Regions from separate parts of the Streptomyces sp. NPDC001852 genome, predicted to be linked through region 3. Evidence: riboswitches for the same ligand, from Rfam matches in the RefSeq annotation. Region 3 holds a riboswitch; each other region holds the start of a gene.
What was found. A riboswitch is a leader RNA that binds a small molecule or an ion and turns the genes downstream of it on or off. The one in region 3 is predicted to bind cobalamin.

Region 1: another riboswitch for cobalamin. It lies ahead of ACFYZB_RS14775 (ribonucleoside-diphosphate reductase subunit alpha); the one in region 3 lies ahead of ACFYZB_RS04955 (cobalamin biosynthesis protein).
Region 2: another riboswitch for cobalamin. It lies ahead of ACFYZB_RS26655 (HoxN/HupN/NixA family nickel/cobalt transporter); the one in region 3 lies ahead of ACFYZB_RS04955 (cobalamin biosynthesis protein).

The regions. Positions count from the first base shown of each region.
Region 1 is NZ_JBIATN010000007.1:189,091-195,916, forward strand. It holds gene ACFYZB_RS14770 (GNAT family N-acetyltransferase) at 57-563, shown strand; cobalamin riboswitch at 586-756, shown strand; gene ACFYZB_RS14775 (ribonucleoside-diphosphate reductase subunit alpha) at 882-3,266, shown strand; gene ACFYZB_RS14780 (ribonucleotide-diphosphate reductase subunit beta) at 3,266-4,276, shown strand; gene ACFYZB_RS14785 (cytochrome P450) at 4,355-5,734, opposite strand; gene cyc1 (epi-isozizaene synthase) at 5,731-6,816, opposite strand.
Region 2 is NZ_JBIATN010000015.1:268,920-275,745, reverse strand. It holds gene ACFYZB_RS26680 (SDR family oxidoreductase) at 1-445, opposite strand, end outside; gene ACFYZB_RS26675 (hypothetical protein) at 523-816, opposite strand; gene ACFYZB_RS26670 (hypothetical protein) at 945-1,118, opposite strand; gene ACFYZB_RS26665 (hypothetical protein) at 1,115-1,492, opposite strand; gene ACFYZB_RS26660 (ArsR/SmtB family transcription factor) at 1,848-2,228, opposite strand; cobalamin riboswitch at 2,308-2,498, shown strand; gene ACFYZB_RS26655 (HoxN/HupN/NixA family nickel/cobalt transporter) at 2,525-3,634, shown strand; gene ACFYZB_RS26650 (hypothetical protein) at 3,661-3,810, opposite strand; gene ACFYZB_RS26645 (NAD(P)-dependent alcohol dehydrogenase) at 4,159-5,265, opposite strand; gene ACFYZB_RS26640 (aldehyde dehydrogenase family protein) at 5,291-6,748, opposite strand.
Region 3 is NZ_JBIATN010000002.1:473,288-480,113, reverse strand. It holds gene ACFYZB_RS04965 (anion permease) at 1-1,078, shown strand, start outside; gene ACFYZB_RS04960 (hypothetical protein) at 1,111-1,338, shown strand; cobalamin riboswitch at 1,482-1,624, shown strand; gene ACFYZB_RS04955 (cobalamin biosynthesis protein) at 1,730-2,695, shown strand; gene ACFYZB_RS04950 (cobyric acid synthase) at 2,692-4,200, shown strand; gene cobN (cobaltochelatase subunit CobN) at 4,197-6,826, shown strand, end outside.

The sequences.
Region 1 (6,826 bases), on a different contig from region 3:
GCCGCCGGAGGAAATCCGGCGGCCCGTCGTCGTACCGCTCCGGCAGACTCGGTGCCATGGACATCGTGATCCGGCAGGCAACCCCCGAAGAGTACGACGCCCTCGGCGAGATCACCGCCCGGGCGTACCTGGACGACGGACTCCTCGACTTCGGGGAGAGTGACTGGTACCTGGGCGAACTGAGAGACGTCGCCAAGCGGGCGGCCGCGGCACAGGTACTCGTGGCCGTCCGCGACGGCACCCTCCTCGGCGGAGTCACCTTCGTGCCGTCCCCGGGCCCCATGGCCGACGTCGCCCGGCCCGGAGAGGCCGAGATCCGCATGCTGGCGGTCGCGCACGCGGGCCGGGGGCAGGGTGCCGGCGAGGCCCTCGTCCGGGCCTGCATCGACCGCGCACGGGCCACGGGGGGCTGCACGGCCCTCGTCCTGTCCACCCAGCGCACCATGCACGCCGCCCACCGCATCTACGAGCGCCTGGGATTCGTCCGCGTCCCCGAACGCGACTGGACCCCGCTGCCGGAACTCGACGACATCACTCTCCTCACCTACGAGTTGACGCTGTGACACCGCCACGACACAACATCTGGGGGTGACACGACAGCCCGGCACTAGATGTATGCTCATCCTCGCTGTCGCCGCAGGGGAATCCGGTGCGAATCCGGAACTGTCCCGCAACGGTGTACTTGTGCATGTCTGTTCCCGGAAACGCCGTGCACAGGAGTCAGTCCGAGGACCTGCCGGCAGCGTGCGCCCGGCCGTCCGGTCCGGGTGACTTCCGACGTCCGGGCCTCGTGGAATGGGCCGGTGGACGCGACGCCGTGTGCGTTCGTGGCTGCCCCCTGTCTCCGCAGGGCCCCCGTGCCGAGCGAGGGAGAGCCCCACGTGACCATCGCGCCAGCAGACCCGGCTTCAGCCGACGGCGTTTCAGCCACCGGCCTGGAGACCGACGGTCCCGGTACCGCGCTGCTGCGGACCCTGACCGAGCTGACCGCCGACCTCCCCGACGCCGACCCCGGCCGGGTCGCCGCCGCCGCGCTGCGCGGCCGGTCGGCGAAGGCCGACGAGGCGGAGTTGCGCGAGCTGGCCACGGAGGCCGCGGCCGGGCTCATCTCCGAGGACCCCGCCTACTCCCGGCTGGCCGCCCGGCTGCTGACCCTCTCCATCCGCGCCGAGGCCGCCTCGCAGGGCGTGACGTCCTTCACCGGGTCCGTGGCCGTGGGGCACCGCGAGGGGCTCATCGCCGACCGCACCGCCGAGTTCGTACGGCTGCACGCCGAGCGGCTCGACGCACTGGTCGACCGCCGGGCCGACGACCGCTTCGGCTACTTCGGCCTGCGCACCCTGCACAGCCGCTACCTCCTCCGGCACCCGATCACCCGCAAGGTCATCGAGACGCCCCAGCACTTCATGCTGCGGGTAGCGAGCGGCCTGGCCGAGGACGACACGCCCCGTTCCGTGGACGAAGTGGCCGCGCTCTACGGGCTCATGAGCCGGCTCGACTACCTCCCGTCCTCCCCCACGCTCTTCAACTCCGGCACGCGGCACCCGCAGATGTCGTCCTGCTACCTCCTCGACTCCCCGCTGGACGAGCTGGACTCCATCTACGACCGCTACCACCAGGTGGCCCGGCTCTCCAAGCACGCCGGCGGCATCGGTCTGTCGTACTCCCGGATCCGCAGCCGCGGTTCGCTGATCCGCGGCACCAACGGGCACTCCAACGGCATCGTGCCGTTCCTGAAGACCCTGGACGCCTCGGTGGCCGCGGTGAACCAGGGCGGCCGGCGCAAGGGCGCCGCGGCCGTCTACCTGGAGACCTGGCACTCCGACATCGAGGAGTTCCTGGAGCTGCGGGACAACACCGGCGAGGACGCCCGCCGTACGCACAACCTGAACCTCGCGCACTGGGTCCCGGACGAGTTCATGCGCCGGGTCAACGCCGACGAGCAGTGGTCGCTGTTCTCCCCGGCGGACGTGCCGGAGCTGGTCGACCTGTGGGGCGAGGAGTTCGACGCCGCCTACCGCAAGGCCGAGGCGGCGGGCCTGGCGAAGAAGACCATGCCGGCCCGGGAGCTGTACGGCCGGATGATGCGCACCCTCGCGCAGACCGGCAACGGCTGGATGACCTTCAAGGACGCGGCCAACCGCACCGCCAACCAGACGGCCCTGCCGGGGCACGTCGTCCACTCCTCCAACCTCTGCACGGAGATCCTGGAGGTCACGGACGACGGGGAGACCGCGGTCTGCAACCTGGGATCCGTCAACCTCGGCGCCTTTGTCGACCTGGCGACCGGGGACATCGACTGGGCACGGCTGGACGAGACCGTCCGCACCGCCGTCACCTTCCTCGACCGCGTGGTCGACATCAACTTCTATCCGACCGAGCAGGCGGGACGGTCGAACGCCAAGTGGCGCCCCGTGGGCCTCGGCGCGATGGGTCTGCAGGACGTCTTCTTCAAGCTGCGCCTGCCCTTCGACTCGCCTCAGGCCAAGGCCCTGTCCACCCGGATCGCCGAGCGGATCATGCTCGCCGCGTACGAGGCCTCCGCCGACCTCGCCGAGCGCAGCGGCCCGCTGCCGGCCTGGGAGAAGACCCGTACGGCCCGGGGCGTGCTGCATCCCGACCACTACGGCGTCGAGCCGACCTGGCCGGAGCGCTGGGCGGCGCTGCGGAGCCGTATCGCCGAGGTCGGCCTGCGCAACTCCCTGCTGCTGGCCATCGCGCCGACCGCCACCATCGCCTCCATCGCGGGCGTGTACGAGTGCATCGAGCCGCAGGTGTCGAACCTGTTCAAGCGCGAGACGCTGTCCGGTGAGTTCCTCCAGGTCAACTCCTACCTGGTGCAGGACCTGAAGGACCTCGGGGTGTGGGACGCCCGTACCCGTGAGGCGCTGCGCGACTCCAACGGCTCGGTGCAGGGCTTCGCGTGGATCCCCGAGGACGTGCGCGCGCTGTACCGCACGGCGTGGGAGATCCCGCAGCGCGGCCTGATCGACATGGCCGCCGCCCGCACCCCGTTCCTGGACCAGGCGCAGTCCCTGAACCTGTTCATGGAGACCCCGACCATCGGCAAGCTCTCCTCGATGTACGCGTACGCCTGGAAGTCCGGGCTCAAGACGACGTACTACCTGCGCTCCCGCCCGGCGACCCGCATCGCCCGCGCGGCCCGGGCGCAGACCCCCGCCACCATCCCCGTCCAGCAGGTCGCCGACCCCGACGCGGTCGCCTGCTCCCTGGAAAACCCCGAGTCCTGCGAGGCCTGCCAGTGATGTCCCGTAATGCCAACCTTCTCGACCCGGGCTTCGAGCTGACCCTGCGTCCCATGCGCTACCCGGACTTCTACGAGCGCTACCGGGACGCGATCAAGAACACCTGGACCGTGGAGGAGGTCGACCTCCACTCGGACGTCGCCGACCTCGCGAAGCTGACGCCCGAGGAGCAGCACCTCATCGGCCGTCTGGTCGCCTTCTTCGCGACCGGTGACTCGATCGTCGCCAACAACCTGGTGCTGACGCTGTACAAGCACATCAACTCCCCCGAGGCGCGGCTCTACCTGAGCCGTCAGCTCTTCGAGGAGGCCGTGCACGTCCAGTTCTATCTGACGCTGCTGGACACCTACCTCCCCGACCCGGAGGACCGCGCGGCGGCGTTCGCGGCGGTGGAGAACATCCCCTCCATCCGCGAGAAGGCGCAGTTCTGCTTCAGGTGGATCAACGAGGTGGAGAAGCTGGAGCGGCTGGAGACGAAGGCCGACCGCCGGCGCTTCCTGCTCAACCTGATCTGCTTCGCCGCCTGCATCGAGGGCCTGTTCTTCTACGGCGCCTTCGCCTACGTCTACTGGTTCCGCAGCCGGGGCCTGCTGCACGGCCTCGCCACCGGCACCAACTGGGTGTTCCGCGACGAGACGATGCACATGTCCTTCGCCTTCGACGTGGTCGACACCGTCCGCAAGGAGGAGCCGGAGCTGTTCGACGACGAGCTGGGGCAGCAGGTCACCGACATGCTGAAGGAGGCCGTCGAGGCCGAGCTGCAGTTCGCGCGTGACCTGTGCGGTGACGGCCTGCCGGGCATGAACACCGAGTCCATGCGGCAGTACCTGGAGTGCGTCGCCGACCAGCGCCTCGTCCGCCTCGGTTTCGCGCCGGTGTACGGCTCGGAGAACCCCTTCTCCTTCATGGAGCTGCAGGGCGTCCAGGAACTGACGAACTTCTTCGAGCGCCGCCCGTCGGCGTACCAGGTCGCGGTCGAAGGCACCGTCGACCTGGACGAGGACTTCTGAGCACCTGACGTCCAGCACCTGCCGGCGCGCGTTCCGGGGGCCGCAGAGCCTCCTGAGCGCGCGCCGGTACCAGGTGGGCTACCAGGGCATCGGCCGCAGCAGCAGGTTGTGGGGGCGGAGCGTGATGCCCACACGGGTGGTGTCGTTCGACCCCGCGACCTGCTCGAAGCGGTACTTCGCCGAGATCGCCGCCGTGATCAGGCTCAGCTGGGTCATGGAGAAGTGGTCGCTGGGGCACTTGCGGTTGCCGACACTGAAGGGGCTCATGGCGTACTTCGGCACCTCCTTGGCCCGCTCCGGCAGCCACCGGTCCGGGTCGAAGTCGAGGTGGCGGTCGTAGGAGCGGGCGTCGCGCTGGATCGCGTACGGGCTGTAGACGATGTCCGCCCCGGCCGGAATGCGATAGTCACCGAGCGCGGTGTCGGTCACCGCGCGCCGCGTCAGAATCCATACGGCCGGCCTGAGCCGCATGGCCTCGACGACGACATTGTTGGTGTGCGTGAGTGCGCGGACGTGTGGGAATCCGACGGGTCGGCCACCGGTCACGGATTCGACCTCGGTCCGTACCTTCTCGGCGTGTTCCGGATGTTCCGCGAGGACCTGGAGCAGCCACATGATCGTGGACGCCACTGTTTCGCTGCCGGGGGTCAGTATCGCGACGACCTGATCGTGGATCTCCTGTTCCCCGATGGGGTCGCCATTGTCGTCCTTTGCCTCCAGCAATGCGGTCAGCAAATCGTCCGGCTTTTGACCAGATGCCCTCCGCTCGGCGACGATCTCGTCCACCAGCAGATGCAAATCGGCCAGCGCCCGGTTGAATTCGCGGTTGGCCGGGAACGGCAGCCGGTACAGCGGACCGAGCGGGACGACCATCCGCCGGTACATGCCGCGGAAGACGGTGGCGAGGTCGACGCTGAGCCGCTCGGCGCGCTCGTCCATGTACTCGCCGCGCAGCAGGCAGCGGGCGGCGATGCGGACGGCCACCCGGAAGGACTCCGAGGTGCAGTCGACGGTCTCGCCGGGCCGCCAGCGCTCGGTCAGCGCGTGCGCCTCCTCCTCCATGACCGGCCCGTAGTTCGGGATCGCGTCCAGCCGGAACGCGGGCTGGATGGTGCGCCGTTGACGCCGGTGCCGGGGGCCGTTGGCGGTGGCCACGCCCTCCTTGCCGAGCAGCCCTTCGAGGGACTCCCACAGGGGTCCGTCGATCTTGAAGTCGGGGTTGAGCGCGAGCGCGCCGGTGAGCTCCGGGGTGGTGACGGCGTACACCGTCTTGGGGCCGAGCCTGAGGCGTACGACGTCGCCGTGCTCACGGAGCCGGGACATGAAGGCGAGCGGGTCGCGGACCAGCTTCAGGCCGTGCCCGAGGCCCGGGACGGCGCCCCCGGCCAGGGGCGGCTCACGCAGTTCGGTCGCCTCGCCGGCCCCGGGGGTCACGGGCTTCACAGACTCGACGGTCATTTCTCACCTGCCGCTTCGTTGGTGACGTACGGGGGCGTGGACCGGTCGTCCCAGGTGTCGACCATGTACCGGCCGGACTCGTGGTGGAACCAGTAGACGGAGCTGAACCAGTTCCGCATATTGCCGACACAGGCGCGCACCGCGGCGCTCAGCTCCTTTCCGTGGACCGTGCCGTCGGCAAGGCCGTCGGCGAACCGCAAGGCCTCCTGCTCGGCCTCGACGAATTCGCTGATGCAGTTCTCGACGCGCCGCCTGACTTCGTCCACCGATTCCTCGAGAGTCAGTCCCTCATGGGTGATGAGACTGATTCCGAGATTGTGGACCTCGTCGCCCGCTATTTCCTTCGGCAGCGAGCAGAGGTCGTTGTACCAGGCGGCGAATTCCTGGCTGAGCAGGGCGGCCCGGCGATAGGCCTGGTTCTTCCGCACGGAATCCGGGAGTTCACGCCCGGCGCTCGGCTCCAGCAGGTCCGTCCATATCCAGTGGGCGAAGGTGTGCCGGCGCAGGGCGAGGTATTCCTCGACGCCGGGTATGTATCCCGTGGTGCGGTTGCGGAACTCGCGGTCGTAGGCCTCGACGACCGCGTGGAAGTGCCGGGCGAACCGCTGGTTCCAGGTGCGCGGCAGGAAGTCGTAGAGCCGCAGCACGCTGTCCGCGAACCCGGCGACCAGCGGGTCCGGGTGGTGCAGATGGTGCCGGGGTGCGTCGAGGGCCGCGTGCAGGCGGTACCTCAGCCGCCGCCAGTCCCCCGCCCGGCCGTGCACGACACAGCGGTCGTGCCGGTCGTCCCAGACGAAGAACCACGCGCTGTAGTCGGCGATGGCCTGTAGGACCTCGTCGGGGGCGCCGAGGTAGTACCCCGCCATGAGGTCGGTGTAGCACAGTCCGTCGGCATATTCCTGCACCTTGTCCGCCGGCATGAGCCGCTTTTCGAGCAGCCACAGCCGCGTCCTCGCCTGTAGTCGCGGCCAATACGGGTGCAGTTGCCGAGGAAAGGCGGACTCGATCACCGGAAGTGCCAGTGAGGGTGGTACTACGATCGCCGTCGGCGTCGCTGTGGTGCTGTGTGGGAAAGCATGCACGTACAAACCC
Region 2 (6,826 bases), on a different contig from region 3:
CGGTGTCGCCCTCGGTGGTCATGGCCAGGGTTGCGTCCATGAACTCCATGAACTGCGTGGCCCGGACGATGGAATAGGGGATCGACCCGGCCTTGAGGACGTCTTCCTGCAGCACCTTCGCCCGGTAGTAGTCCAGCTCGGGCACCCTGTCCACGCCCACGATCGAGAGGATGACGAAGTGTCCGACGCCTGCCTTCTCGCTCGCGGCGACAAGGTTGTCCATCGAAGCCTGGAAGAAGGCGAGCGAGGCGTCGTCGAACGTCGGGGAATTCGTCAGGTTGACGACCACGTCGGCGCCCGAGACGGCCGCCTCCAGACCCTCTCCGGTGATGATGTTCACGCCGGTGGACAGGGAGTGCGGCACGGCTTGGTGGCCGGCCGCCCTCAGGTTCTCCACGACTCGTGACCCGATCAGTCCGGTTCCGCCGATCACCGCGATTTTCATGTGAGTTTCCTTTCTCCGATGCCTCGCGTCCGATATATACCTTATGTACATGATGGGGCTGCCCGGTCCCGCCGGTTTCATCGGGCTCGGGCGGGCCTGACGCGGTGCGCGGCGTGCACGATCGCCGTCGTGGAAGCGATCCGGTCCAGTCCGAAGATCGCCAGCACGCAGACGCCCACCCAGACGGACAGGATCGTGAACCCGCTCGCCACTCCGTCGTCGTGCAAGCAGGCCAGCCGGTTGAGCGCCCGAACACCGACACCCGCGGGCATCACCGAGGCAAGAGGTTCCAGCCAGCCGGGCAGGAACGAGGGCGGAAGCACACCGCCGCTGGTCGCGTTCCCGATCACCAGCATGAAGATCGATGCCAACGGCGCACCCGGGGCTCCGAAGACACGGATGGACAGCACGGTTCCGGCCCCCACCGCCGCCATGAGCGTCACGAGGCCGGCGACAGCGACGAACCGCCCCGGTATCGCCTCGTAGATCGAGTCCGCGATCAGGGCCGTGGCGAACCCCCGGCCGGCGAGAAGACGGTCAGACTCAGCAGGCGCTGCGAGAAGGCCAGCCGGGGAGCCACCTGGTACGTCACCTGGCCGAACAGATATCCGGCCAGGATCAGGCCGAACGAGGCGTAGAAGATCGACAGGCCGCGCGTGTCGTCCCTGGTCAAGGGCAGGACGTCCGCGACCCGGACCTTCGATCCGGCCCCTGCGTCACCTGCCCGAGCGGCGCGACCAGCGCCTTCACCGCCAGGCCGTTCGCGCCGGCGTACAGCAGTCGTTGGTCATGGGCCGTATCCACGTACGCCGCGTACACCTTCCGGTGCTCGAGCGCCACCTCGGCCGAGTGCTCGTCCTGGTACCGCTCCACCTGGAACGCGCCCGGCGCGACGCGCTGCAGCTTGACGTCGAACAAGGCCGCGCACCGGTCCGATGGCACGACCGCCACCGGAAGCCGATGGGGCTGGGGCGTGTGGAACGCCGCGAGGAAGACGCTCACGAACGTCAACCCGACCGTGAGCACCACGATCACCGGGTTCAGCACGGCCTTCGCGCCCGTGAAGCCAGGGCCGGCCGGCGCTGCGTCGGTCCCCACGCGGTGAGACCTCAGGTACGGGAAGTTGGGGCCGGGACGCCCCGTCCCACGACGGCTCGTCCACCGCTGGTTCGGCGTGGTCCGAGCCGTCGAGCTCACCCCGGTCGAACTGCCGTGCGGGCTACTGGTGTCCAGGGATCCCCCGGGGCGGTCGAACAGCGCCACCGCGAGTCACATCCGGTGCCTTGGTGTCTCAAGTGTCTACAAACCTCGAACATGAATGGCAAATGCCAAATCCGACATCCTCTCGATCGCCCCGGTAGGATCCGGACCTGCGGACGCGGAACTGCTCGTCCGTCAGTTCCTAAGGGAGAAGGCCGCCCGCTCCCGCCTCTTGGGACCCGCAGTGCTTCAGCAGGGCTGAAATCGAGGCGTCGACGAGGCGGTAGCGCACGATGCGGCCGTCCTTCTCGCCCTCCACGACGCCCGCCGCCCGCAGCAGACGCAGTGCCTGGGACACGGCGGTGTCCCGCATCCCGGTGGCGACGGCCAGGTCGGAGACGGCGATGGGGCTTGCCTCGTGGAGGGCCAGCAGCAGGGACAGGCGCCCGGGGTCGGAGAGCAGAGAGAAGCGGTCGGCCCAGGCGCGTACCCGCTCGGGCTCGCCGACGGCGGTGATGGCGTCGCAGACCCGATGGCCGTCGATGGTCCGCTGCCCGGCACGTTCCGCGGGGACGAGATGCATGCCCCCATCATCGCAGCCGTTGACGCCGAGCAACATACCTGATCAGTTGTGCAGCCTTGCAGCTTCAACCTCCGGCCTTCTAGGGTGGGCAGGCCGTGGTGTTCGGGAAGACCGGTGACAGTCCCTCAGGGACTCAGTCCGGAGCGGCCCTCGCCACTGTGATCGGGGAGCTCCCGCCCCATGCATTGCCACTGGCCTCGCGGCCGGGAAGGCAGGGGCGGGCGCAGTGACCCGTCAGCCAGGAGACCGGCCACGGCACCACGAAGCTGATCCACGAGGTGCTGGAGCGTGACCGTATGACCGTGCCCCAAGGCGTGCCCGAAACCGCCGCCGCCCCTTCCTTCCGCTGGCGGCGTGAGGACACCGTCCGAACCGCCGGCCTCCTGACCGTGATCGTCGCTCTGCACGTGGTCGCCTTCGGAATCCTGTTCCTGCTCGTGGTGCCGCGCCACTACGAGGTCGGCACCAAGGCGTTCGGGGTCGGGCTGGGCATCACGGCCTACACCCTCGGCATGCGGCACGCCTTCGACGCGGACCACATCGCCGCGATCGACAACACCACCCGCAAGCTGATGGCCGACGGCAAGCGGCCGGTGTCGGTGGGCTTCTGGTTCGCGCTCGGGCACTCCAGCGTGGTGGTCGTCATGGCCGCACTGGTCGCCGGAGGCGCCAAGCTCGCGGGCACCCTGATGAACGACGGCTCACGGACCCACCAGGTCCTCGGCACCGTGGGCACCACGGTCTCCGGCGGCTTCCTCTACCTGATCGCCGCCTTGAACCTCGTGGCGCTGTTCGGCATCGTCCGCGTCTTCAGGGCCATGCGGGAAGGGCAGTACGACGAGGCGGAGTTGGAAGCCCACCTCGACTCCCGCGGCTTCATGAACCGCATCCTGGGCCGGCTCACCAAGTCCGTCCGCCGCCCCGGTCAGATGTTCCCGCTCGGCTTCCTCTTCGGCATCGGCTTCGACACCTCCACCGAGGTGCTGCTCCTCGCCCTGGCCGGCAACGGCGCCGCCGCGGGCCTCCCCTGGTACGCGGTCCTGTGCCTGCCCCTCCTCTTCGCCGCCGGTATGAGCCTGTTCGACACCCTCGACGGCACCTTCATGAACTTCGCCTACCAGTGGGCGTTCTCCAACCCGGTACGCAAGGTGTTCTACAACCTCACCATCACCGGCCTTTCCATCGCGGTGGCCTTCTTCGTCGGAACGATCGAGCTGGTCGGGGTGCTGCACGACAAGCTGGGCCTGAGTGATGGCGTCTCCGGCTGGATCGCGGGCCTGAACCTGGACAACGTCGGCTACGTCATCGCCGGCCTCTTCGTGGTCGTCTGGGCCGCGGCCATCGGCTACTGGCGCGTGGCGAAGGTGGAGGAGCGCTGGCGCGCCCGCGCGGCGGACACGGCCTGACGCCACCGCGGCCGTCGCCGCCACGGTCACTCTGCCCCGGCAGGCAGGGCCGGGGCAGAGTGACCGTGGCGAGTGGCCTTGGCCCGGGGCATGAGGGTCCAGGTGGCGTCGGCGCGGCGGAGGGCGGCCGAGTGCCAGGGAGTGGTCCAGGCATCCGGCGCGCCGAGGAGGCGGATGCCGAACTTCGGGGCGCCGACGGGCTGCGGATGGATGGAGAGGCATACGGCGCGTCACGCAGGCCGCGCAGGTCATCCCGCCGACGCTGAGATCGGTCGTCACCGGTGCGATCACCGGTTCCGAGCCCATCAGCGGCCCGCCCCGTGCATGTCCCCCATGCCACCGCTGCCGTCGGGATCGGCGTCGCCCTGGCTCGTGCCGGTGCCGTGCATGCCGGGCGCGACGGGTCCGACCGCGTCTCCAGATCACGTCGTACGGAGTCACTCGGATCGATCCGCGCCGCTTCAGGAGTCGGGGCCGGAGGGACCCGAGTTCCGGACGGGACGTGTGGCGCCCACCACACCCGCTCAGAAAGTGAGCACCGGCTTGATCGTCTTGCCCTCACTCATGTCCCGCACCGCCCGGTCGATGTCCGGGAACGGATACGTACTGATCAGGCGCTCCAGCGGCAGCCGCCCCTCCTTGACCAGTTGGACGAGGGCGGGGACGAAGGTCTGGGTCTCGCTGTCACCCAGGGTGAGACCGGTGATCCGCTTGCCGGGCAGCAACCCGTTGACGTCCAGGGCGACTTCGGTGCCGAAGGGTGGGGCGCCGACGACGACCAGGGTGCCGCGGGCGGCGAGCGCGTCGGCGCCCTGGCGCAGCACGGCGACGTTGCCGGTGGTCTCCACGACACCGTCGGCTCCCTGCCCGTCGGTCAGCGCGGCGAGCGTGTCGCCGAGGTCGGCCTCGGCGGAGTTGACGGTGTGCGTGGCGCCCAACTCCTCGGCCAGAGCGAGCCGTTCGGCGAACCGGTCCACGGCGATGATCCGGGCAGCCGGGGTGAGGGCGGCGGCCATCACCGCGGACAGGCCGACGGCTCCGGCGCCGAGGACGACGAGCGTGCTGCCGGCCCGGGGACCGAGGACGTTCCACACGGCACCGGCCCCGGTCTGCACACCGCAGCCGAGCGGTGCGACCAGGTCGAGCCGCACATCGGGGTCGACCTTCACCAGGCTCCGCCGGTCCACCAACGCGCGTTCGGCGAAGGAGGACTGGCCGAAGAAGTGCCCGCCGAGCGGGCTGCCGTCGCGGCTGATGGTGCTGGTGCCATCGGAGCGTCGTCCGCCGATGAGGTTCCGTGGCAGCCAGGTGGCGCAGTACGCCGGGTGGCCGTCACGGCAGTTGCGGCAGCTGCCGCAGGAGGTGAAGGACAGCACGACGTGGTCGCCGGGTTCGACGCCGGTCACGTCCGGGCCTACGGCCTCCACGACACCGGCTCCTTCGTGGCCGAGCACGCCTGGCAGCGGGAAGGGCAGGCCGCCGCTCGCCACGCCGAGGTCGGTGTGGCACAGGCCGGTGGCGACCATGCGGACGAGGGCCTCCCCCGGTCCCGGGGCGTCGAGTTCGACGTCGCAGAGCGTGAAGGGCGCTCCCCCGGATTCGACCACGGCGGCGCGCGTGATGGTGGTCATGCGGTGAACTCCTTCGGGCAGGCGCTCAGTCGAGCGAGACGACGACGGATTTGACCCGGGTGTAGGCGGCGAGGGCCTCGGGGCCGTACTCGCGGCCGAAGCCCGAGTCCTTGACGCCGCCGAAGGGGACCGCCGGGTCGAGCATGGCCCAGTCGTTGATCCAGACGATGCCCGCCTGCAGCCGCTCGGCGACACGGTGGGCGCGGGTGAGGCCGGTGGTCTGGACGCCTGCGGCGAGGCCGTACGGCGTGGAGTTGGCGAGGGCCACCGCCTCGGCCTCGGAGTCGAAGGGCTGGACCGTGAGGACGGGGCCGAAGATCTCCTCCCGGACGACGCGGGAGTCGTTGGCCAGGCCGGTGATCACGGTGGGCTTGTAGTAGTAGCCGCCGCCCAGGTCGAGCCGTTCGCCGCCGACGACCACCCTGGCGCCCTCCTTGCGGGCCAGTTCGACGTACTCCTCGACCTTCTCCAGGTGCTTGTGGCCCGCCATCGGTCCGACGACGGTGCCCGGATCGCGTGGATCGCCCACGGGCACCTGCGCGACAGCCCCGGCGAGAATGCCGACCAGGGTGTCGTGGACCGGGCGGGCGACCAGCAGTCGAGGTCCGGCCATGCAGAACTGGCCGGTGTTGAAGACGAACGCCTTGATGATCGTGCCGACCGATTTCTCCAGGTCGGCGTCCTCGAAGACGATGTGCGCCGCGTTGCCGCCCAGTTCCATCATGACGGGCTTGAGCCCTTCACCCGCCACGCTCGCCACGTGCCGGCCGACCGCCGTGGATCCGGTGAAGGCGACCTTGTCGATGCCGGGGTTGCGCAGCAGAGCCTCGCCCGCCACCGGACCCGTGCCGGTGACGACGTTGACCACGCCGTCGGGGACGCCCGCCTCCTTCAGCAGGCGGGCCATGCGGAGGGCGCTGAGAGGAGTCTCCTCGGCGGGCTTGTGGACGACGGTGTTGCCGGCCGCGAGGGCCGGTGCGAGCTTCGAACCGGAGAGGATCAGGGGGAAGTTGAAGGGCGTGATGGCGGCGACGACGCCGAGCGGCTCGCGCCTGGTGCAGGCGAAGGCGTTGAGGGGGGTGTCGCGGGTGGCGCCGTCCTGGCTCTGCGCCAGGCAGGCGTAGTACTCGTAGTCGTTGGCCGCGTTCGTCACGTCTACCGCGGTGCACAGGGAGATCGGCTTGCCGACGTCGAGGCTCTCCAGGGCCGCGATCTCCTCGGCGTTCGCCCGGATCAGCTCCGCGACCCGGTGCAGTACGCGCCCGCGCTCGCGCCCGCTCATCCGCGGCCACGGCCCGCAGTCGAAGGCCTCCCTGGCCGCGCGTACGGCGGCGTCGACGTCATCGGCGTCGGCCTCCGCGACGGTCGTGATCACCCGGCCGGTGGACGGGTCGATGACGTCCATGCGGGCGCCGTCCGCGGCTTCGCGCCACTGACCGCCGATGAACAACTGTCCCGGACCAGTGTCGAAGGTGGTGGCCATGACCGACTCCCCAGCATCGTTCGCCAAACGTTCAACCAACAGGTTTCCTGTTGGTTCTGCAGTCTGGATAACGACAGG
Region 3 (6,826 bases):
CGTGGAGGTCGCCAACACGATCTCCAAGGGTCTCGTCGACGAGACCGGCATCCGTCCCGAGGTCATCTTCGCCGCCCTGGTCGGCGCGATCCTCTGGAACCTGCTGACCTGGCTGGTGGGCCTCCCCTCCAGCTCCTCGCACGCCCTGATGGGCGGCCTGATCGGCGCCACCGTCGCCTCCGCCGGCTTCGGCGCCGTGCACGGTGACGTCCTGGTCACCAAGGTGCTGCTCCCGGCGGTCGCCGCGCCGATCGTGGCGGGCCTCGCGTCGATGCTGGCCACCCGGTTCTCCTACGGCATCGGCGGCAAGGCCGAGGGCGAGGCCACCCGCAAGGGCTACCGCGCCGGCCAGATCGCCTCCGCCGGCCTGGTCTCCCTCGCCCACGGCACCAACGACGCGCAGAAGACGATGGGCATCATCACCCTCGCGCTGATCGCGGGCGGCGCCATCGCCCCGGGCTCCAACCCTCCCACCTGGGTCATCCTCTGCGCCGGCCTGGCCATCGCGCTCGGCACCTACATCGGCGGCTGGCGGATCATCCGCACCATGGGCAAGGGCCTGACCGACCTGGAGCCGCGCCAGGGCTTCGCCGCCCAGACCAGCGCCGCGACCGCCATCCTGGCCTCCTCCCACCTGGGCTTCTCCCTCTCCACCACGCATGTCGTCTCCGGCTCCGTGATGGGCGCAGGCCTCGGCCGCAAGGGCGGGGTGGTCCGCTGGTCCACCGCGACCCGCATGGCGATCGCCTGGGTGCTCACCCTTCCGGCCGCCGCGCTGGTCGGCGCGGGCGCCGAGTCCGTCACCGGCCTCGGTGACTGGGGCACCGCGGTGGTCGCCGTCCTCCTGGTCGCCGCGAGCGCCGGGATCTGGAAGATCTCCCGCCGCGAGGTCGTCGACCACACCAACGTGGTGGCCGAGACCGAGGAGCCGGCCGGTGTGGTGACCGCCGCCATCGCCGCGGTGACGCCGCCCCCGGCGGGCACGATCACCGAGGACCTGACGGCCACGATCCTCTCCCCGGCCGCCGCCGAGCCCGCGCCCGCCCCCGAGGCCGCCCCGCCGGCCGCCACCGTCTGACCCGGCCACACCGGTAACCAAGGAAGCAACCCATGAAGATCGACTGGTCGGCCCTCGGCTCCGTCCTCGGCGTCAGCCTCGTGTTCACGGTGGGCCTGGTGGCCCTGTTCACCCTCGGCATCAACGGTCTGGCGCGGCGCGAGAAGGCCGCGGCCCAGGGCGGCTCCGCCACCCTCGCCGTCACCGGCGCCTACGTCTGCTTCGCGGCCTGCGCGGCGGCGGTGGCGTACGGCATCTTCCTCATCGTCTCCAAGTCCTGACCGAGCACCACGAACCAGGCAGCCCGAAGGCTCCCCTCCGTCCGTGACGGAGGGGAGCCTTCTCCTTATGCCCACAGGTCACGGGCGCCCCACGATGTGGGGATCGGCACACTCTCCCCTCGCAGGTCAACGGCAAGTTGACGGCCGTTCGGGGCACGTGGTGGACTGCCCAGGCCATGTACGGCGGCAGGAGAGGAAGCCGGTGCGAATCCGGCGCGGTCCCGCCACTGTCACCGGGGAAAGAACCCCCGGGAGCCAGGAACTCTCACCGCCGAATCTCGTCGAACCAGGGCGCGGACACCCTGAGTGAGGACATCGATCGCCATGCCCGGCTGCCGAAGGACAAGGACCACCACCAGGCCCGCTCCTGTACCCACGGCCGGCTGAGCCGATGGGTGCCGACCGCAGTTACGCGTACGGCGCCGCCGCCGGCCTTCTCGGTGATCTGCTCCTCGGCGATCCGCGCCGCGGGCATCCGGTCGCCGTGTTCGGACGTGCGGCCGCTGCCGTGGACCGCGCGTTGTGGCACGACCACCGCGGCTGGGGCGCCGTGCACACCGCCGTGTGCGCCGGTGGCGCCGTCGCGCTCGGCACGCTGGCCGCACGCGCCGTACGCCCCTCCCCCGCCGCCTCCGTCGCGCTGACCGCCGCCGCCACCTGGGCCGTCGTGGGCGGTACTTCGCTCGCCCGCGAGGCCCGCACGATCGGGCGCGCCCTGGAGTCCGGGGACGTGGAGGCGGCGCGGGCGCGGCTGCCCCATCTGTGCGGCCGGGACCCGCGGGTGCTGGACGCCGACGGGATCGCCCGGGCCGTGGTCGAGTCGGTCGCCGAGAACACCTCCGACGCCGTGGTGGGCGCCCTGGTGTGGGGGGCCGTGGCCGGGGTGCCGGGGCTGCTCGGCTTCCGGGCCGTCAACACCCTGGACGCGATGGTCGGTCACAAGTCCCCCCGCTACCGCCGCTACGGCTGGGCCTCCGCCCGGCTCGACGACCTGGCCGGCTGGCCGGGTGCCCGGCTGACCGCCGTACTCGCCGCCACTGCCGGACCCGACCCGCGCGGTGCCCTGCGCGCCTGGCGGGCCGATGCCCGCAGGCACCCGAGCCCCAACGCCGGGCCCGTGGAGGCCTCGTTCGCCGGCGCGCTCGGCGTCCGCCTGGGCGGCACGCTCTCCTACGGCGGCCGCGTCGAGCACCGGCCCGTGCTCAACGGGGGCACCGGCCGGGCCGTCCGGGTCACCGACATCGACCGGGCCGTACGGCTCTCGCGTCGCGTCGGTCTGCTCGCGCTCGGCGGCACGGTCGCCGCGCGCCTCGTCGCCAGGGGTCTCGTCAAAGGTCTGAAGGGACGTGGGAAGTGAACGGGGGACTCCTCGTCGCCGGAACCACCTCCGACGCCGGCAAGAGCGTCGTGACGGCCGGGATCTGCCGGTGGCTGGTGCGCCAGGGTGTGAAGGTGGCGCCGTTCAAGGCGCAGAACATGTCGCTCAACTCCTTCGTGACCCGCGCGGGCGCGGAGATCGGCCGGGCCCAGGCCATGCAGGCCCAGGCCTGCCGGATCGAGCCGACCGCGCTGATGAACCCGGTGCTGCTCAAGCCGGGCGGCGAACAGAGCAGCCAGGTGGTGCTGCTGGGCAGGCCGGTGGGCGAACTGAGCGCGCGCGGGTACCACGGCGGACGGCAGCAGAAGCTGCTCGGCACGGTGCTGGACTGCCTGGCAGAGTTGCGGGGCACGTATGACGCGGTGATCTGTGAGGGCGCGGGCAGCCCGGCCGAGATCAATCTGCGCCGGACCGACATCGTGAACATGGGCATCGCGCGGGGTGCGCGGCTGCCCGTGCTGGTGGTGGGGGACATCGACCGCGGGGGCGTCTTCGCCTCCTTCTTCGGCACCGTGGCCCTGCTCTCGCCGGAGGACCAGGAGCTGGTCGCCGGGTTCCTGGTGAACAAGTTCCGCGGTGACGTCTCCCTGCTGGAGCCGGGGTTGGACATGCTCCGGGACCTCACCGGGCGGCGGACGTACGGCGTGCTGCCGTTCCGGCACGGGCTCGGCATCGACGAGGAGGACGGACTGCGGGTGTCCCTGCGCGGCACGGTCCGCGAGTCCGCCGTGACCCCGCCCGTCGGCGAGGACGTGCTGCGGGTCGCCGTGTGCGCGATCCCGCTGATGTCCAACTTCACGGACGTGGACGCGCTGGCCGCCGAACCGGGCGTCGTGGTGCGGTTCGTGGACCGTCCGGAGGAACTGGCGGACGCCGACCTTGCGGTGATCCCGGGCACGCGCGGGACCGTACGGGCCCTGGAGTGGCTGCGGGAGCGGGGGCTCGCGGACGCGCTCGTGCGGCGGGCCGCGGAAGGACGCCCGGTCCTCGGCATCTGCGGCGGCTTCCAGATCCTCGGCGAGCACATCGAGGACGAGGTCGAGTCGCGGGCCGGCGCGGTCGACGGCCTCGGCGTGCTGCCCGTACGGGTGCGGTTCGCCCGGGAGAAGACCCTGACCCGGCCGGCCGGCGAGGCCCTCGGCGAGCGGGTCGAAGGGTACGAGATCCACCACGGTGTCGCCGAAGTCACCGGCGGGGAAGCCTTCTTGGACGGCTGCCGGGTCGGCCAGGCCTGGGGCACGCACTGGCACGGCTCGCTGGAGTCGGACGGCTTCCGACGGGCCTTCCTGCGCGAGGTGGCCGCCGCCGCGGGCCGCCGCTTCGTGCCCGCGCCCGACACCTCCTTCGCCGCGCTGCGCGAGGAGCAGCTCGACCGGCTCGGCGACCTGATCGAACAGCACGCGGACACGGACGCGCTGTGGCGGCTCATCGAGTCGGGCGCGCCGCAAGGACTGCCTTTCATCCCACCGGGAGCGCCTGCATGAGCACAGTGTTGTTGTTGTCGACCGCCGACACGGATCTGCTGGCGGCCCGGGCCTCCGGTGCGGAGTACCGCATCGGCAACCCGACGCGGGTGGACGTCGGGCAGGAGCTGCCGGGCCTGATCGAGGGCGCGGACCTCGCCGTCGTACGGCTGCTGGGAGGCAAGCGCGCCTGGGAGGAGGGGCTGGCCGTGCTGCGGGCGTCCGGCGTCCCGACCGTGCTGCTGGGCGGCGAGACCGTCCCCGACGCCGAGCTGATGGCCGAGTCGTCGGTACCGGCCGGTGTGGTGGCGGAGGCACTGAAGTACCTGGTCGAGGGCGGGCCGGCGAACCTGCTGGAGCTGTCCCGGTTCCTGTCGGACACCGTGCTGCTGACCGGCGAGGGCTTCGAGGAGCCGCGGAAGATGCCGGAGTACGGCGTCCACGGCGATCGTGCCCTCGTCGACGGACGCCCGACCGTGGGCGTGCTCTTCTACCGGGCGCACGAGCTCAGCGGCAACACCGCCTTCGTGGACACCCTGTGCGACGCCATCGAGGCGAAGGGCGCCAACGCGCTTCCCGTGTACTGCGGTTCGCTGCGCGGTGCGGACGCCGGCCTCTACGAGCTGCTGGCCAAGGCCGACGCGCTGGTCGCGACCGTGCTGGCGGCCGGCGGCACCCACGCCTCGCAGGCCTCGGCCGGCGGCGACGAGGAGTCCTGGGACATCGGCGCGCTGGCCGATCTCGACATCCCGGTTCTTCAGGGGCTCTGTCTGACCTCGTCGAAGAAGGCCTGGGAGGAGTCCGACGCCGCGCTCTCCCCCATGGACGCGGCGATGCAGGTCGCGATCCCGGAGTTCGACGGCCGGCTGATCACCGTGCCGTTCTCCTTCAAGGAGCAGGGCCCGGACGAGGTCCCGGTGTACGCCGCCGACCCCGAGCGGGCCGCGCGGGTGGCCGGAATCGCCCTGCGGCACGCGCGGTTGAAGCACAAGCCGAACGCCGAGAAGAGGGTCGCGCTGGTCTTCACCGCGTACCCGACCAAGCACTCCCGGGTCGGCAACGCGGTCGGCCTGGACACGCCCGCGTCGGCGGTGCGCGTCCTGGACGCGCTCAGGGAGGCCGGCTACGGCGTCACCGAATACCCCTCCGGCGGCGACGAGTTGATCCACCGGCTGATCGAGGCCGGCGGCCATGACGTGGAGTGGCTGACCGAGGAGCAGCTGGCGGCGGCGCCCGCGCGGGTGCCGCTGGCCGACTACCGGGCCTGGTTCGAGAAGCTGGACCCGGACCTCAAGGGAGCCATGGTGGAGGCGTGGGGCGAGCCGCCGGGCTCGCTGTACGTCGACGGCGACGACATCGTGCTGGCGTCCCTCCCGTTCGGGAACGTCGTCGTCATGATCCAGCCGCCGCGCGGCTTCGGCGAGAACCCGATCGCGATCTACCACGACCCCGACATGCCGCCGTCGCACCACTACATGGCGGCGTACAGGTGGCTGGAGAACAGTTTCGGCGCGGACGCGATCGTGCACATGGGCAAGCACGGCACGATGGAGTGGCTGCCCGGCAAGGGGCTGGGGCTGTCGCGCGGGTGCGCGCCGGACGCCGTGCTCGGCGACCTGCCGCTGGTCTACCCGTTCATCGTCAACGACCCCGGCGAGGGCACCCAGGCCAAGCGGCGCGGGCACGCCACGGTGGTCGACCACCTGGTGCCGCCGATGGCGCGTGCGGACACCTACGGCGACCTGGCCAAGCTGGAACAGCTGCTGGACGAGTACGCGCTCGTCTCCGACCTGGACCCGGCGAAGGCCCCGGCCGTCCGCGCCCAGATCTGGACGCTGGTCAAGGCGGCCGAGCTGCACCACGACCTGCATGTGGACGAGCAGCCGGACGACGAGGCGTTCGACGAGTTCGTCATGCACATCGACGGCTATCTGTGCGAGATCAAGGACGTGCAGATCCGCGACGGCCTGCACATCCTCGGCGGCGGCCCGGTGGGCGAGCCGCGCGTGAACCTGGTGCTGGCGGTGCTGCGGGCGTCCCAGGTGTGGGGCGGGCAGGCGAACGCGCTGCCGGGGCTCAGGGCTTGTCTCGCCGCTCATTTCGGGCTGGCGGAGAAGGAGCTGCTCGCCGAGCCGGGCGCTCCGGTGAAGGTGCCGGTGGAGCTGACGGACCTGGTGGAGGGTCCGGCCCGTACGGCGTCCGACGCGATCGACCTGCTGGAGCAGCTGTGCCGGCGGATCGCGGAGGGCATGGAGGAGCGGGTCTGGGAGCGCGCGGCCGTGCCGGCGGTCCTGGGTGACGCCCTCGGCATCGAACTCCCGGATGCCGTGGCCGTGTTGGAGTTCGCCTGCGACGAGGTCGTGCCGCGGCTCGCCCGCACCACCGACGAGATCGGGCACATCCTGCGGGCCCTGGACGGCGGTTACGTCCCGGCGGGTCCGTCGGGATCGCCGACCCGCGGCCTGGTGAACGTGCTGCCGACCGGCCGGAACTTCTACTCGGTCGACCCCAAGGCGATCCCGTCGAGGCTGAGCTGGGAGGTCGGCCAGTCGCTGGCCGACTCCCTGGTGCAGCGGTATCTGCAGGACACGGGCGAGTACCCGAGGTCCGTCGGCCTGACCGTCTGGGGCACGTCCGCGATGCGCAC